2 regions of the Comamonas aquatica genome follow, and region 1 is predicted to be linked to the other one. Evidence: riboswitches for the same ligand, from Rfam matches in the RefSeq annotation. Region 1 holds a riboswitch; the other holds the start of a gene.

The links. Region 1 has a riboswitch for cobalamin ahead of KAQ61_RS02590 (TonB-dependent receptor). Riboswitches for the same ligand answer to the same signal wherever they lie in the genome.
Region 2: it holds a riboswitch for cobalamin, as region 1 does, so the genes downstream of both, cobO (cob(I)yrinic acid a,c-diamide adenosyltransferase) here and KAQ61_RS02590 (TonB-dependent receptor) in region 1, are expected to answer to the same signal.

What each region holds. Positions count from the first base shown of each region.
Region 1 is NZ_CP072916.1:552,120-555,653, reverse strand. It holds gene KAQ61_RS02605 (multidrug effflux MFS transporter) at 1-129, shown strand, start outside; gene miaA (tRNA (adenosine(37)-N6)-dimethylallyltransferase MiaA) at 170-1,162, shown strand; gene KAQ61_RS02595 (hypothetical protein) at 1,403-1,567, shown strand; cobalamin riboswitch at 1,774-2,000, shown strand; gene KAQ61_RS02590 (TonB-dependent receptor) at 2,137-2,889, shown strand; gene KAQ61_RS02585 (TonB-dependent receptor) at 2,799-3,534, shown strand, end outside.
Region 2 is NZ_CP072916.1:1,218,378-1,221,911, reverse strand. It holds gene KAQ61_RS05830 (FecCD family ABC transporter permease) at 1-619, opposite strand, end outside; gene KAQ61_RS05825 (ABC transporter substrate-binding protein) at 616-1,485, opposite strand; gene cobO (cob(I)yrinic acid a,c-diamide adenosyltransferase) at 1,485-2,111, opposite strand; cobalamin riboswitch at 2,238-2,453, opposite strand; gene KAQ61_RS05815 (GNAT family N-acetyltransferase) at 2,505-3,008, opposite strand; cobalamin riboswitch at 3,068-3,293, shown strand; gene KAQ61_RS05810 (ABC transporter substrate-binding protein) at 3,428-3,534, shown strand, end outside.

The DNA.
Region 1 (3,534 bases):
GGCCGCAGCTTCAATGGCACTGTGTACCCCTTGGTTTTCGGCCTGGGCCTGTGGTGCCTGGCCGCAGCCTTGGCATCATGGACGCTGGTGCGCCGCTACGGCGCCCCCGGCGCGGCCACTTCGGCCTGATGCGCGCCGGGCTGGCTTCAACCCTTTCCTGCCCCCTGCCTTGACTGCGTCCCCCCACCCTCTGCCCTGCATTGCGATTGCAGGCCCCACGGCTTCCGGTAAAACCAACGGCGCGCTGGCCCTGGCCGCCGTCCTGGCCCAGCGCGGCCAACCCAGTGAAATCATCAGCGTGGACTCGGCCCTGGTCTACCGCGGCATGGACATCGGTACCGCCAAACCCAGCCTGCAGGAGCGGGCCGCCGTGCCCCACCACCTGATCGACATCCTCGACCCGCTGCAGTCGTACAGCGCGGCCGAGTTCGTGCAGGACACCCAGCGCCTGGTCGCTGAGATCCGCGCACGCGGCGCCATCCCGCTGCTGGTGGGCGGCACCATGCTGTATTTCAAGGCGCTGCTCGACGGCATCGACGACATGCCTGCCGCCGACCCCGAGGTGCGCGCCCGGCTAGACGCCCAGGCCGCCAGCATCGGCTGGCCTGCCATGCATGCCGAACTGGCCCAGGTGGACCCGGAAACCGCCGCCCGCCTGGCGCCCGGCGACAGCCAGCGCATCCAGCGTGCGCTGGAGGTGTGGCACATCTCCGGCCAGCCACTGTCCAGCTTTCACCAAGCAAAAAAGAGAGCTGAAGACGCACAGCCCGCCTTTGATTGCACGCTGTTTTCGTTGGAACCCAGCGACCGTGCCTGGCTGCACGCCCGCATCGCCCAGCGCTTCCAGGCGATGCTGGACGCCGGCTTCATCGACGAAGTGCAGGCCCTGCGCGCACGCGGCGACCTGCACCCCGACCTGCCCAGCATGCGCTGCGTGGGCTACCGCCAAGTCTGGGAAGAGCTGGACTGGCAGGTCCGCAAGAACGCCCCGCAACTGAACATGCACCTGGTGCGCGAAAAGGGCATTGCCGCCACGCGCCAGTTGGCCAAGCGCCAGATCACCTGGCTGCGCAGCATGCCCCAGCGCCGCACCATCGCCTGCGACGACCCGCTGGCCACCATGCAGCTGGTCCAGGCCGCGCTGCAGTGCCTGCCGGCCTGACCAGCCCCCCTGACCGAGCAGGCAGGCTGCGCGCACCGGACTTCCCCCGGTGCAGGACCGGGCTGGCCCCGGCCAAGGACGGGGCGATGGACCGGCCCATTGCGCCCGGTCCAATGACCCAGGCCTTCGGAGGCCTGTCGGTGCCCCCTGTGCCCGGATACCCCCGCCTGCCAGGGTGACACTTACCTCTGCTTACCGGCCCCGGCCGCCCAGGCCTTAGCCTTGGACCAGGAGTTGCCCATGAGAACCATGACCCTTTGCGCCACCGCCCTGTGCTTTGCACTGGCCCTGGGTGGCTGCGCCCAGCGCGCGCAGTACTACCAGCCCTCGGACACCAGCGCCCGCAGCGGCAGCGGCATCACCGTGTATGGCGAGATCGACGCCAGCGTGGTGCATTCGCGCTGAGCGCGCTGGACACACGCCCCACGCCACAGGCTCCGTGCGCGCGGTGATGCCGCGGGCGCGCCCACACAGTGCAAGCACCAACTTTCAGCAAACCCCCTGTCACGCCACAACCTGGATGCACGTCCCAGCGCTGCGGGCACCTGCGCCGCGCAACCCGTGCGGGCGGGAAGCCCGGTATCATCGCCGTCCACTGCCTCCCAAGAGGCGGTAACCACGTTATCGGTGCCCAGGTCGGTCACGCCCTGGGTTAAACGGGAAACAGGTGCGCGCCATCCCCCGATGGATGCAATGCCTGTGCTGCCCCCGCAACGGTAAGTGCGAGTCTGTGGAACCTGTGCCACTGGGACGACAACGTCCTGGGAAGGCGTTCCACATGTCCGGTCAACCGGACCAACGCACCAGCCCGGAGACCGGCCGAAACGTACAGAGTCGGATGCGCTGCGGGGTGGCAGCGACGAGTGCGGCATGTTGGCTGCCTTCAGCAGCCCCCTTCCCCAAACGCGGTGCATCCATGTACGCAACGCCGCCGCCTGCGGGGACGCAGGATCGCGGCCTGATGAGTGATGTCCATGCCCTTCCGTCCTTCCCCCTGTTCCCTGGCTGTGGGAACCGCCCTGTCTTTGTTGGCGGCCCCTGCCAGCGCCCAGTCCAGCCTCAGCGAGCCCATCGTGGTCTCGGCCACACGCATCGACATGCACGACCAGGATGCGCCCTATGCGTCCGAAGTGCACACCCGCAGCGACATCGAGCGCTCGGGCGCGCATTCGCTGTTCGACTATCTGGCGCAGCAAAGCTCGCTGCAGATCAGCCCCAGCTACGGCAACCGCTACACCCCGCAGATCAGCATGCGGGGCTATGGCAATGACGGCTTCCAGAACCTGGTGATCTCGGTCGATGGCCGCCGCCTCAACAACATCGACTCCATCCCACAGCTCATCGGCTCGATCTCGCTCAGCGACATCGAGCGCATCGAAATCACCAAGGGCAGCGGTGCCGTGATGTTCGGTGACGGCGCCACCGCCGGCACGATCCAGATCTACACCAAGCCGCGCAGCGGCGTCAGCCTGGAAACCTATGCGGGCGACCACGGGCAGCGCGGCGCCATCGCCTCGGCAGGCCTGGTCCGCGAGCGCTTCGATCTGTCGGCCACCCTGGACCACAGCCATGTGAACGGATTCAGCAGCCCCGACCCCACGGGCACCGGGACCAGTCGGAAGGCAACACCTGGCGTGTGGCCGGTGCCCTCAAGCCGGTGGAAGGCCTGCGCCTGGACATGGAGGCCGGCGCCTCGCACATCGACACGCGCTACCCGAATCCGCTGACGCAGGCACAGTTCAACGCCAACCCCGGCATGTACACCGGAGACCCCTACCCCTACATCCAGCAGAAGCTGCAAAGCGACCACTGGAGCCTAGGCGCCGAGTACCGCGTGAACCGCCAGTGGAAGCTGTCGGCCCGCCACAACGATGAGGACAAGTCCTCGCGGTACCCCAACTCTACGCCCGCCCAGTACCGCTACGTGTACAACGAAGTGGCAGCGCAGTTCCAGCACGACGCGCTGATCCTGAATGCGGGTTATCAGAACTTCGATGGCCAGCGCACGCAATCCGGCAGCACCACCAAGCACAACCGCGGCCTGTTCCTGCAGGGGCAGTACATGCTGGAGGCCCTCACCCTCTCCGCCGGCATCCGCCGCGAGGAAGTCACCTACCGCCACAGCCCGCTCAGCGGCCAGTCCCTGCAATCTGAGCAGCGTCTGACCTCGTGGGAGCTGGGGGCCAACCACCGCCTGTCGCCGCAACTGGCACTGTTTGCGAACTACAGCGACGCCTTCGTCACCCCGGACGTGGATCGTTTCTTCTTCACCGACTGGCGCTCGGGCTCGCCCGTCACCGCCTTCAACGGCTTCATCGAACCCGCCAAGGCGCGCACGCTGACCGTGGGCACCAACCACCAGACGGCACACC
Region 2 (3,534 bases), 670 kb from region 1:
GCCGCACCTCGTCGAAGCTGCGGTCGGCCAGCGAGCCCATCAGCCACAGCACGATGTCCTGCATGTCGGTGGGCGTGGGGGCCAGGTTGATGGCCAACGACGTCAGCGCCGCCATCAGCGAGGACATGGCCACGCCCGCCAGAATCAGGGTCAGATTGCTAGCGCCCCGGCTGGCGATGCGGTAGAGCACCAGGGTGGCGGCGGCCGCGCTGGCCATGGCCACCGTGGGCAACAGCCAGGCATTCCAGTGCCACAGCCCGAAATAGATGCACAGCACGGCACCCAGGCCGGCGCTGGAGCTGACGCCCAGCAGGCCGGGCTCTGCCAGCGGATTGCGCAGCAGGCCTTGCAGGGCCGCGCCCGCGACACCCAGCGACATGCCCACCAGCACCGCCAGCACCACGCGCGGCAGGCGGATTTCCTGCACGATGGCCTGGTGGCGCACGGCCAGATCGCTGGCGCCTGCAGGCTGCCAGGCAGCCGCCCACCAGTCCGCCACCCCGATGGACACCGAACCGATGCCCAGGGAGATGCCGGCCAGCACCAGCAGCAGGGCCAGCAGCCCGGTGTTCAGCAGCCAGACACGGGGCATGCCGGTGCGCGGGGTCCAGCGCATCATGGCGCCCCCTCGCGCAGCGCCACCCGGGCGGCAGGCCGCGGCAAGGCGTCGATCTGGGCGGCCACCGACTCGGCCGCCTCGATCAGTTGCCAGTTGCTGCAGCCCCAGTCGTTGTGCTGCAGCACCACCACGGGGATGTGCTGCAGCAGCTTTTGCATCTGCGGATGGCGGCTCAGCCCGGAGCGGGCGTAGGCCGCGTCATTGACCAGCCCGGGGGTGATGAAGATGTCGGGCGGGTTCTGCACAATGCGCTCCAGGTCGATGCGCCCCCAGCCCTGCAGGCCCAGCGCGCTGGCATGGTTGCGCAGGCCGGCGGCCGTCAGCACGGCGTCCACATGCGTCTGCGCCCCCGCGCTGCCGCCATTCGGGCGTAGGTACAGGACCTTGAAAGGCCGCGGTGTGGCGCGCAACTGCGCCAGCCTCGCGGACAGGCTGTCCAGCAGCGCCTGCGCTGCGGCCTCGCGCCCCAGGGCCTGGCCCATCTTGCGCGTGCTGCTGAAGATGCCCTCCCAGTCGGTGGGAAACGGCACCGTCACGATCTGCACGCCATGGCGCTGGAGCAAGGCCGTCTGGTGCCGGGCATTCCAGCGCCGCGAGGCCAACACCACCTGGGGCTGCAGGTGCAGCACGTCCTCCGCCGTCGCTTCGTTGGCGGGAAACTGCCGGGCCTGGGCGGCCAGGGAAAAGCGCTGCGCATCCTGGCTCTGGCGCGACAGCGACAGGATCTGCTGCGGCGCCGCCAGGCTCAGCGCCAGGGTGTCGGCGCAGATGTTGGTGGACATCAGTGTGGGCAGCGCCCCCGCCCCCACGGCCATGGGCAGGCCGGCGCACAGCGCCAGCAGCATAGCTCGCAGCGGTGGCCGCATCAGAAGTCCACGCCCGCCTGCGCCTTCACGCCGGCCTGGAAGGCATGCCGGGTGTCGGCGATCTCGCTGACCGTGTCCGCCAGCGCCAGCAGCGGTGCCGGCGCACTGCGGCCGGTGATGACCACCGATTGCCCGGCGGGGCGGCGCTCCAGCGCCTGCAGCAGCTCGGGCAGCGCCAGATAGCCGTACTGCAGCATGAAGGTCAGCTCGTCGAGCACCACCAGGCGCAGGCTGGGGTCGGCCAGCATGCGCTGCGCCGCCTGCCAGGCCTGGTTGGCGGCGGGCAGGTCGGCGTCCCAGTCGCTGCGCTGCCAGGAACAGCCCGTGGCCATGGCGTGGTAGTCCACCTGGGCCCTCGCCCCCTGCCCCAGCAGCCCCTGCTGCTGCAAAAAGGTGACTTCGCCCGAGGCGTGGGTGCCCGTGATGAACTGCACCACGCCGGCGCGCAGGCCATGGCCCAGGGCCCGGTACAGCATGCCGAAAGCCGAGGTGGTCTTGCCCTTGCCATGGCCGGTCAGCAGCACGACGATGCCGCGCTCGACCTGGGCGCGCGCCATGGCAGCCTGCACCTGGGCTTTCTTGTCCTGCATGCGTTCGGCATGCTGTTGTTTGAACGTGAGGTCCATGCTCTCCCCGAGCCATTTCCATGGAAAGGCATGCCCATACGGGAAGGTGGTGTGTGTGTGCGGCGGGCCGGCGCCCCGCCAAGGCGGGATGGAACCTGTCAGCAAACGGCCCACACCCCGTGGCATACAACTGCGTGCCAACAGGTCGGTATTCTGGCTTGCCGTCATACAGCGCACACCGCCTTCCCGGGGGGCACCCAGTGGCATCGAAGTGTGTCTGTCAGGCTTACAGCAGCGGGGGCTGCGCCGGAATGCTCTACACCAGGGGTGCGAGGTCACCGGACTTCCCGTTTCACCCCACGCACGCGGGTGCGGCAGGGCTCCTGTTGGAGTCTGGATTATAGAAGCAGAAGCGACTGCCGGCCCTGCGGCGCAGACCGCGGGCGGCAAGCGCTACAGCGCGCATTGCATGTGGATGGTGTGCCAGGGCGCGGCCGTTTCGCGCTGCACCACCTGAAAGCCCTGCTGCTGCCAGAACTCCAGCGCGCCCGGCAGGAACGGGTGCGTGTGCAGGTACAGCAGTTGCACCCCCTGGGCGATGGCATGCTGGCGCACGTGGTCCATCAAGGCCACAGCCAGCCCCTGCCGGCGCCACACCGGGGCGACGAACAGGCGCACCACCTCCACCACGCGCAGCGCGCCGAAATCCAGTTGCGCGAAGCGTCCATCGTAGGCGCGGTAGGCAATGCTGCCCACCATGCCGTGCTGCGGATGCCGGGCCGCCCACATGCCGCCCGTGCCCGCCGCGTACACCTGCTCAAAATGCTGCAGATCCGCGGGGGTTTGCTGCGGATCCACCAGCGTGCCGAACATCTGCTGGCGGGCCATGTGCAAGAAGTCCTGCACCGCCTCCAGGCGGTGGACGGGCGCAATGGCCATGCATTCGGGAAGGGACATATCAGACTGGAAACAGGTGTCCACGCAGACGGTGCCTGCGCCAGACGCTACAAAATCAGCTACATTACCCGAACTTTGGTTCCGCAAGGACATGCGCCAGCCACCGCCAGCCGCATGAGGGAATCCAATGACCGCCACCCGCTTCAGGGGCTGGCGGCCGAATGGAACTGCCCCCGCAACTGTAGGCAACGAGCCCGCCCCATCCGCCACTGAATCCACATTCGGGAAGGCGGGGCGACGCGATGACGTGCCAGTCAGGAGACCTGCCAAAGCACCAACCATCGATTGCCGGCGGGGTGTCCGGGAAGTGAGCAATGTCCCGTGGACCTGCCTGCCAGGGCCTTTCGGGGTCCCGCGCGCCGCAGGGGTGTTGCCAGTGCTTCCAGGGGTACCCGCTTTTTCTGGAAAGAAGCCCCCTGATGCTGCCTCGACGCCTTGCCTACGCCACCCTGCTGGCCACCGCCCTGTCTGCCCACGCTGCGGACTACCCGCTGCAGTTGCAGAACTGCGGCCATCGCCTCCACCT